One region of the Oceanobacillus sp. E9 genome, then DNA from elsewhere that is predicted to be linked to it. Evidence: a T-box and tRNA genes for the amino acid it is inferred to sense, from the RefSeq annotation. Region 1 holds a T-box; the other holds one or more tRNA genes.

Region 1 (4,448 bases):
AGCACTCATTTATAAATACCATCATTTGCGAAATACCTGTGTTGAAATGCATATTCTCAAAGTCATCTGTCACTTTTTTCACAGTCTCATGATAAATCTTATCTAATTCCGTTGATTCATCATCAATAATTTTATCTGTAAGGGCACCATCATCACCTACATACAATCTCCATACACGATCTAAAAATCTACGTGATCCATCTAATCCATTTGTGGACCAAGCAACCGAAGCATCTAGTGGTCCCATAAACATCTCATATAGACGTAGTGTGTCTGCACCATGAGAATCGATTATATCATCAGGATTTACTACATTTCCTTTTGATTTACTCATTTTCTCGTTGCCTTCACCAAGAATCATTCCTTGATTATATAGCTTCTGGAACGGTTCTTTTGTGGAAACAACACCAATGTCAAATAAGAATTTATGCCAGAAACGAGCATACAGCAGATGGAGTACCGCATGTTCTGCTCCCCCAACATAAATATCAATAGGAAGCCATTCCTCTAATGCTTTTGGATCTGCCAATTGCTCTGTATTATTTGGATCAATGTAGCGTAAGAAATACCAGCAGCTCCCTGCCCATTGTGGCATTGTATTTGTTTCACGGCGACCTTTCATACCAGTCTCCGGGTCAACTACATTCACCCAATCAATATTATTTGCTAATGGCGATTCTCCCGTTCCTGAAGGTTTAATCTCAGAAACCTGAGGAAGTGTCAGTGGCAATTCCTCATCCGGAACTGCCGTCATTGTACCGTCTTCCCAATGAATAATCGGAATCGGTTCCCCCCAATAACGTTGACGAGCAAACAACCAGTCACGTAGACGATAAGTTATTTTCTTCTCGCCACTACCTTCAGTTTCAAGCCAATTAATCATTTTTGTAATTGCTTCTTCTTTGCCCAAGCCATTTAAGAAATCAGAATTAACATGTTCACCATCACCAGTATAAGCTTCTTCATCTACATTACCACCAGTAACTACTTCTTTAATAGGTAAAGCAAATGTATTTGCAAATTCATAATCGCGTTCATCATGTGCAGGAACAGCCATAATTGCACCCGTCCCATAACTCATTAATACATAATCCGCCACCCAGATTGGCATTTCTTCTCCATTTACCGGATTAATTGCATAAGCACCGGTAAATACACCTGTCTTATCTTTAGCTAAGTCTGTTCTTTCCAAATCTGATTTGGTCTGTATTTCATCTAAATAGTTGTGAACTGCTTCTTTTTGATCTGTCGTTGTAATTTCTTTTACTAATGGATGTTCCGGTGCGACAACAGCATATGTTGCTCCAAATAATGTATCAGGACGAGTAGTAAATACAGTAAACGTACCTTCATTTCCTTTAATAGAGAAAGTAACTTCTGCACCTTCTGAACGTCCAATCCAATTTCGTTGCATTTCTTTTAGACTATCTGGCCAATCTAATTCATCCAAATCTTCTAGTAAACGATCTGCGTATGCAGTAATTTTTAGCATCCATTGTTTCATTGGCTTACGGATTACAGGGTGCCCGCCTCGTTCACTCTTGCCATCAATCACTTCTTCATTTGCAAGAACAGTACCAAGGGCTGGACACCAATTCACCGCTACTTCATCCATATAGGCTAGATCGTTTTCATATAATTTTTTAAAGATCCATTGCGTCCATTTATAGTAATTTGGATCAGTTGTATTTATTTCTCTATCCCAGTCGTAAGAGAAACCTAATTCTTTTATCTGACGTTTAAACGTATTGATATTTTGATTTGTAAATTCTGCAGGACTATTACCAGTGTCAATTGCATATTGCTCGGCCGGGAGACCAAATGCATCCCAACCCATTGGGTGCATTACTTCATATCCTTGCATACGTTTCATACGGGCTAAAATATCTGTAGCGGTGTATCCCTCCGGATGTCCTACATGTAATCCTTGCCCTGATGGATAAGGAAACATATCTAATGCATAAAACTTTTCCTTATTGGAGAACGTATCAGTTTTAAATGTTTTATTATCTTCCCAATAATTTTGCCATTTCTTTTCTATTTGACGATGTTGAAAACTCATGTGAACCCTTCCTTTCATAGTTAAACTGTGTACACTATAATCGTAAGTAAACTAAAAAAAGCTACTCATCCCTCATAAATAGGGACGAGAAGCTTTTATTTCCCGCGGTACCACCCAAATTAGTGTCTTATTGGACACTCACTTGACATCGATAACGTTGATGAAACGGCAATAGTTACTTAAGTTCACTACTGCAACATCCAAGGTGAGTTCGTATGATTATCATCAACAGTTTTCACCAACCACTGTCTCTCTTTTCCGATGAGTTACACACTACTAGTCCTTATCATAGTCGTTAATTGATTTAATGGAATTATAATTAAAATAATTTACAATGTCAAGAAACGATCGAAATATAATCATAGTATATACATTTTTCTCAAATTGGAAACCTACTTTTATTTATTTATCAATATTAGGCATGCTAAAATATAAGTATTATCAAAGTAAATGGAGGATAATCTTCTTATGTTAAAAGGGATATTACATTTCGCCCATTATTTATTAGAGGAATCGATCGACGAAGGTGAAGTTGTTATCGATGCCACATGTGGTAATGGTAATGACACGTTATTTTTGAGTCGAGTAGTTGGAAAAAGCGGTCATGTTTATGCATTTGATATTCAACAGCAAGCAATTCAGAATACAAAACAAGAATTGGAGAAATATCATAGAGAGAATGTTACTTTAATACACGGTAGTCACTCGCTAATTGATGATAATGTACAGCAAGATGTTATCGGAGGAGCCATTTTTAATTTGGGGTACTTGCCACGTAGTGACAAATCAATTATAACAAAACCCGATTCAACGATAGAAGCTATACAAAAAATATTAGAAAAGCTGAAGAAGGATGGACTCATTGTAATTGTTGTATATTATGGTCATGATGGTGGTGCTAATGAGAAAGAGGCAGTTTTAAAACATGTGGCTAATTTAGATCAAAAATTATATAACGTCTTACAATATGGATTTGTGAACCAAAAAAACAATCCTCCTTTTATTTTAGCTATACAAAAAAGGTGAGATATCACTTTTTCTTAAGGCAGCTGATGATCTCCTCAGGTTCATAAACTGGAGTCCCAGCTTGCCCTTTTTACTATAGAGGTTCTAACCAAACTTATAATAATTATTATGTTTAATCTCTTTATCTTCTAACTTGTCGTCCCATAAAATAGTAATATAAACAGCAGGTTCATAAAATGACCAACGGTTAGAATTATAAAAAGAAACAAACCAGAAATTAGAACTTTTTTTAGTTGGTTTTTAATTTGTAATACGATACGTAACAATATATAAAATGAAATCAACATAAAGGGTATCGAAAATAAATATCCAAATACAGTTACCCAACTAAATAAAGGATTTTCTGCCACTTTAATAATCGTTTCGCTTTGCTCTATAAACGCTAAGCGCTGATTATATCCTATAATAAAAATGATAGATAATATGCTGTAGTAAGCAAATGAAACTATCTTTAACCATTTCGCTTCATCATTTGTTAATATATATAAACCTATAAAAAATAATATGCCAATAATCAATTGGATCATCATCCAATACCGCTCCACTTCTATATCTTGAATTTCAACTTTTTTATTGTATCATAAAATAAAATTCAAGAAAGAGGAATTTTTCACTACCAAGTCGTTTTTACTTCCTCTAATTCTTCTAAAGTGATGGCTGAACGTTGCATTGAAGGTGGACAAACCGTATTATATTCTTTAATGCGCTTATTAATTTTTTTTAATTCCTTTTCATTACTGACGTTATGAAGTTGTATGGCAATATCTTTTTGAAGCTTTAACCAATAAGGAAGATAACCAGCATCCTTTGCGATCTTCTGGAAGTTCTGAAATAAATTACGTTTCACATAATCCTTCGGCAAAGGTTTCCCCATTCCCTTTAAATCTTTTCTATCCATTTCACCAGAATCCTTTAAAATATCGCCTATCAAGTCATTATATTTTCTATCCATCTCTTAACTCCTTTTTTCGAATTGGCCAATCGAACCATTCACCATGGGGATGAGTATCAATTTTAAGTTCTTCATTCCTGCTACCATTGATATAACTCTCTACATGCAACTGCCCATCCCAAATATTATTATAAATATGAAAAACATCTCGTCTTTTCCCAATTTTAGAAACACTCTCTAATAAAGTGTGACGTTGTTCAATAGTAAGTTGATTCGCAACATGTGTATGAAAGATACAAAGTAAAGATTCAGTATCACATTCTATCGCAAGTTCTTCTAGACAACTCAAGGCATCCGCTTCTATTAACCTTATTGACTCATCCGACTTATTAAATTGAGCAATAGCTTTATCCAACACTTCTATTCTATGCAGATTCTCTGGCCAAACTAATGATTTTAACCATCTTA
Region 2 (4,448 bases), on a different contig from region 1:
TCTTCAGGCAATATATATACTTCATCTTTACCAAAAGATGAGATATTCTCAAAATCATTCTCAAAACGTACTGGCTTAAAAAAGGGAGCAGCTGCGCCACAATCAACATAGATACGTTCATTATCAATCTTTACTATAATGCCCATGTGTTCTTCTCCAAGCATAACGTGATAACAATCAAACCCTATTTCCCTTAATAAAATCATAAGGTTAGAGTTTAAGGTGTAGCAAGTTCCTCCAAAATTGTATTCGCTATAATTCTTAATAAATAACTCAAATGAAGGTATTCCAAAATTACTATAATTATGATTTCTAAAGTAAAGTAGTTTGCTGATATTCTCAAAAGGAAAAGTATTTAATTGTGCATTACAAATTTGTTCTAAATAATTATATGATGGCTTCTCTAAATGTAAATTAAGACAATCCAAATATTTAGTTATAGTATCAGTTATATTTACCAACCCATTCTACCTCCCAATAACCCTTTAAATTCTAAATCTAATTAAACTAAACTGCCCCGTTAATATAAATAAGTTCTACAAAAATAGAGTTAATCCTTCCTGAGTTAACGCTCCCGTTAGCTAAAAAATTAACCAATCACCATAAAAAGCCATTACTCCCAAAATTGCTCCTACTGCACAACCAGCTACTACTTGTATTACGGTTGATTTTTTAAGTTTCAAATTATTTCCTTCCACAACTAACCTCCCCTTTCTTTCACTAAACTGCCCCGTTAGCACAATATATCTATTTCAATACTAACATAATATTCCAACAATATTATTGTATTTTTCCTCAAAAAAAGGCGATCAAATTCTGATCACCTTGTTTAACCTTTGCACCATTTAGTGGAAGAAGAAAAGTGACATTTACTCAAAAAATAGCGCCTGATAATTGAATAAGCACTTCATCTTACTCTTTATCAAAATATTTATCAAACTCGAAGTAAATTAAATATGTTATAGCAAATCATCATAATTCTTATTTTATAACGACAATTAAACTGAAAATAAAATAAATCCAAATATTCAGTTAATTAAACTAGAACAAAGAAAGTAACTAACGCTTGTTTTAATAATTGGTGAATTTATGGTGAATATTCTTTTAAAAATGAAGAGATAATTAACAAATGATATAAATATAAAAAAACACCAACGGAAATTCATCCATTGGTATCACTGATTTCATATTTAGATGCGGTCAGTGGGATTTGAACCCACACGGGCTATACGCCCACTAGGCCCTCAACCTAGCGCGTCTGCCATTCCGCCACGACCGCAAAATGGTGAGCCATGAAGGATTCGAACCTTCGACCCTCTGATTAAAAGTCAGATGCTCTACCGACTGAGCTAATGGCTCCAATTCAAAATACATGTAAAACAGAAATTGTTTAATATACAATGTAGCGGTTTGTCATGTTGTATGACATTTCAATGATGCTGCATTCCTTATAAGCATGAACATAGTAGTTCAAAGTATTAACCTCTACATCTACTAGCTTACTCTAGCATGTCTATGCTTCGAGGTTACTCGACGTTAATTCGGTCGATGTTTCGCTCGTTGTTTACCACTGAGCTACTAGTGGTTCTTATATAAAAAACAATAAAAAAATACTATTAATGCTAATAGTATTGTACCTTCAAAAATAAAAATGGCTGGGCCACCAGGATTCGAACCTGGGGTACACGGGATCAAAACCCGATGCCTTACCGCTTGGCTATGGCCCAACTTATGGCGGTCCGGACGGGACTCGAACCCGCGACCTCCTGCGTGACAGGCAGGCATTCTAACCAACTGAACTACCGGACCAATATTTATTTTATATAGAAGGATGACCCGTACGGGATTCGAACCCGTGTTACCGCCGTGAAAGGGCGGTGTCTTAACCGCTTGACCAACGGGCCATTATTTAAGTAAAAGTAATGGCGGAGAAGGAGGGATTTGAACCCTCGCGCCGCGTAAACGGCCTACACCCTTAGCAGGGGCGCCTCTTCAGCCACTTGAGTACTTCTCCCTTAATGGCTCCACAGGTAGGATTCGAACCTACGACCGATCGGTTAACAGCCGATTGCTCTACCACTGAGCTACTGTGGAATAATAACTATGTATAGCGTAACTGAATAATTACGGCAACGAAAAATATCATACTACATATTTTGTTGATTGTCAACAAGTTAATACATATTTTTTCAAATCGATTGAAGCATTGCTTGTCTAATCAACTGTCAGCTTAATTAATTTAACATGGATAGATATTCATAGTCAATACTTCTTTTGAAAAAAATTAAATTTCCTTTAAACTACCTCTACATTTCCCACATCTATACTTTTTCATATTTACTTTTCTAATTCTTTTGTAAACAAAACCACATTGATTACATTGATATTCATAACGATGTTTTCTCTTTTGTGAAGGTAATGGAGAACAATGTCTTGGAGATCCAGTAGCTTTTAAAAGTTCTTTAAATTCGCGATCTCCATGGTTATATCCTTTCCCTTCTATATGAAGATGATAATGACATAATTCATGCTTTATTATTCCATAAAACTCTTCTTTATTACTCTCTATTACATATTTGGGATTCAGTTCAATTACTCTTTTACTTGGTAGGTATCTGCCACCAGTAGTTCTTAAACGTGTATTGAAATACACCTTATCAACAAAATGTTTGTTAAAATACTTTAAGGATAGCTTATCGACTAATTCGAACAATTCAATATCACTAGGAATTCTCATTTAATTTCTCACCTTACCTTACCATTAACTATTTTTTTAGTTTAATATGTTAAGTCAATTTCATCATAGCTAAGTTTAATTTAAAAAACGAACATTTTAGTGATAGTTATATAACAATATTCCGATTAAAGCAATGACTTGGCTTTGATTGTAATGGAAGACGGCTACTCCTCCTCAGAATAGCGAGCTGAAAATCCACTTGAAAAGTGTTCTTCTTTATCAAGTTAGCTAAAAACCCATCGGCTGCTAAAAAGCGCCCATCTGTAATGAAAATCTAAACAGTCAACATTAAAATTTTACATTAAAATATCTTATTATGAAATTGATTCATATTAAGAAACTATTTACAGTAGTTATTATCATTTCCTATTATATGTAGTAAAAAGCATACAACTACTCCGCAAATTTTGATTCTCTTTAGTTATAAGAAAAAATGCATGAAATCAAGGGTTCTAAGTAAATATAATCAATCTACCCTATGCCTGTTCTCTTACCAATTTAATCCTGTATTCATTTGTTATTTAAAATAATTGTAATTAAATATTGATTTTTATCTGGAGTATATTATAATATTAAGTGTAGAAGATTTAATACTTAATGAATAGAGAGGAGATTTTACATTGAGTAATAAAAGAAACACATTAACAACTGCTTCTGGAGCTCCAGTAGGCGATAACCAAAACTCAATTACAGCTGGTCATAACGGACCTACACTACTACAAGATTTTCATTTACTAGAGAAACTTGCTCATTTTAATAGAGAACGTATTCCTGAACGAGTTGTACACGCAAAAGGTGCGGGTGCATATGGGTACTTCGAAGTTACAAATGACGAAATTTCAAAATATACAAAAGCTGATTTCCTCAGTGAAAAAGGTAAACGCACGGATATGTTCATCCGCTTCTCTACAGTTGCTGGTGAGCTAGGATCTGCGGATACTGTACGTGACCCTCGTGGTTTCGCAGTTAAATTTTATACTGAAGAAGGTAACTACGATTTAGTTGGTAATAATACACCTATCTTTTTCATTCGTGATGCGATTAAATTCCCTGATTTTATTCACACTCAAAAACGTAACCCACAAACTCATTTAAAAGATAAAGATATGGTATGGGATTTCTGGTCGTTATCACCAGAATCATTACACCAAGTTACCTATCTTCATAGTGATCGTGGTATTCCTGCTACACTACGTCACATGAATGGATATGGAAGTCATACGTTCAAATGGGTGAATGCAGAAGGAGAAGCATTCTGGGTTAAATATCACTTTATTAGTGAACAAGGTATTAAAAACTTAGACCCTGCTCTAGCAGATAAAATCGCTGGTGAAAACCCTGATTACCATACAGAAGATCTATTTAATGCAATTGAAGAAGGGGATCACCCTGCTTGGAAACTATATGTGCAAATTATGCCTTACGAAGATGCAAAAACGTACAAATGGGATCCATTTGATGTAACAAAAATCTGGTCTAAAAAAGACTACCCTCGTATTGAAGTTGGACGCATGGTATTAAACCGTAATCCGGAGAATTACTTTGCAGAAGTAGAACAAGCTGCTTTCTCTCCTGGTCAGTTCGTACCTGGAATTGAAGCATCTCCAGATAAAATGCTTCAAGGTCGTTTATTCGGTTACTCTGATGCACATCGCTACCGTCTAGGAGCAAACCATCATAGTATTCCAGTAAACCGTCCTAAAAACGAAGT

What was found. The T-box of region 1 lies ahead of leuS (leucine--tRNA ligase). A T-box ahead of a tRNA ligase gene usually reads a tRNA of that ligase, here a tRNA-Leu.
Region 2: it has a tRNA-Leu gene. The T-box ahead of leuS (leucine--tRNA ligase) is inferred to sense a tRNA for this amino acid. The anticodon was not compared.

The regions. Positions count from the first base shown of each region.
Region 1 covers NZ_LSNA01000007.1:73,290-77,737, reverse strand. Annotated here, with positions in the region: gene leuS (leucine--tRNA ligase) at 1-2,062, opposite strand, end outside; T-box leader at 2,140-2,361, opposite strand; gene mnmM (tRNA 5-(aminomethyl)-2-thiouridylate-methyltransferase MnmM) at 2,531-3,088, shown strand; gene AQ616_RS09940 (hypothetical protein) at 3,217-3,618, opposite strand; gene AQ616_RS09935 (DnaJ family domain-containing protein) at 3,702-4,040, opposite strand; gene AQ616_RS09930 (DUF2332 domain-containing protein) at 4,033-4,448, opposite strand, start outside.
Region 2 covers NZ_LSNA01000008.1:16,800-21,247, forward strand. Annotated here, with positions in the region: gene AQ616_RS13705 (arylamine N-acetyltransferase) at 1-461, opposite strand, end outside; tRNA gene AQ616_RS13710 (tRNA-Leu) at 1,196-1,279, opposite strand; tRNA gene AQ616_RS13715 (tRNA-Lys) at 1,284-1,359, opposite strand; tRNA gene AQ616_RS13720 (tRNA-Gln) at 1,653-1,727, opposite strand; tRNA gene AQ616_RS13725 (tRNA-Asp) at 1,733-1,809, opposite strand; tRNA gene AQ616_RS13730 (tRNA-Glu) at 1,833-1,904, opposite strand; tRNA gene AQ616_RS13735 (tRNA-Ser) at 1,924-2,014, opposite strand; tRNA gene AQ616_RS13740 (tRNA-Asn) at 2,020-2,094, opposite strand; gene AQ616_RS13745 (SprT family protein) at 2,285-2,737, opposite strand; gene AQ616_RS13750 (catalase) at 3,358-4,448, shown strand, end outside.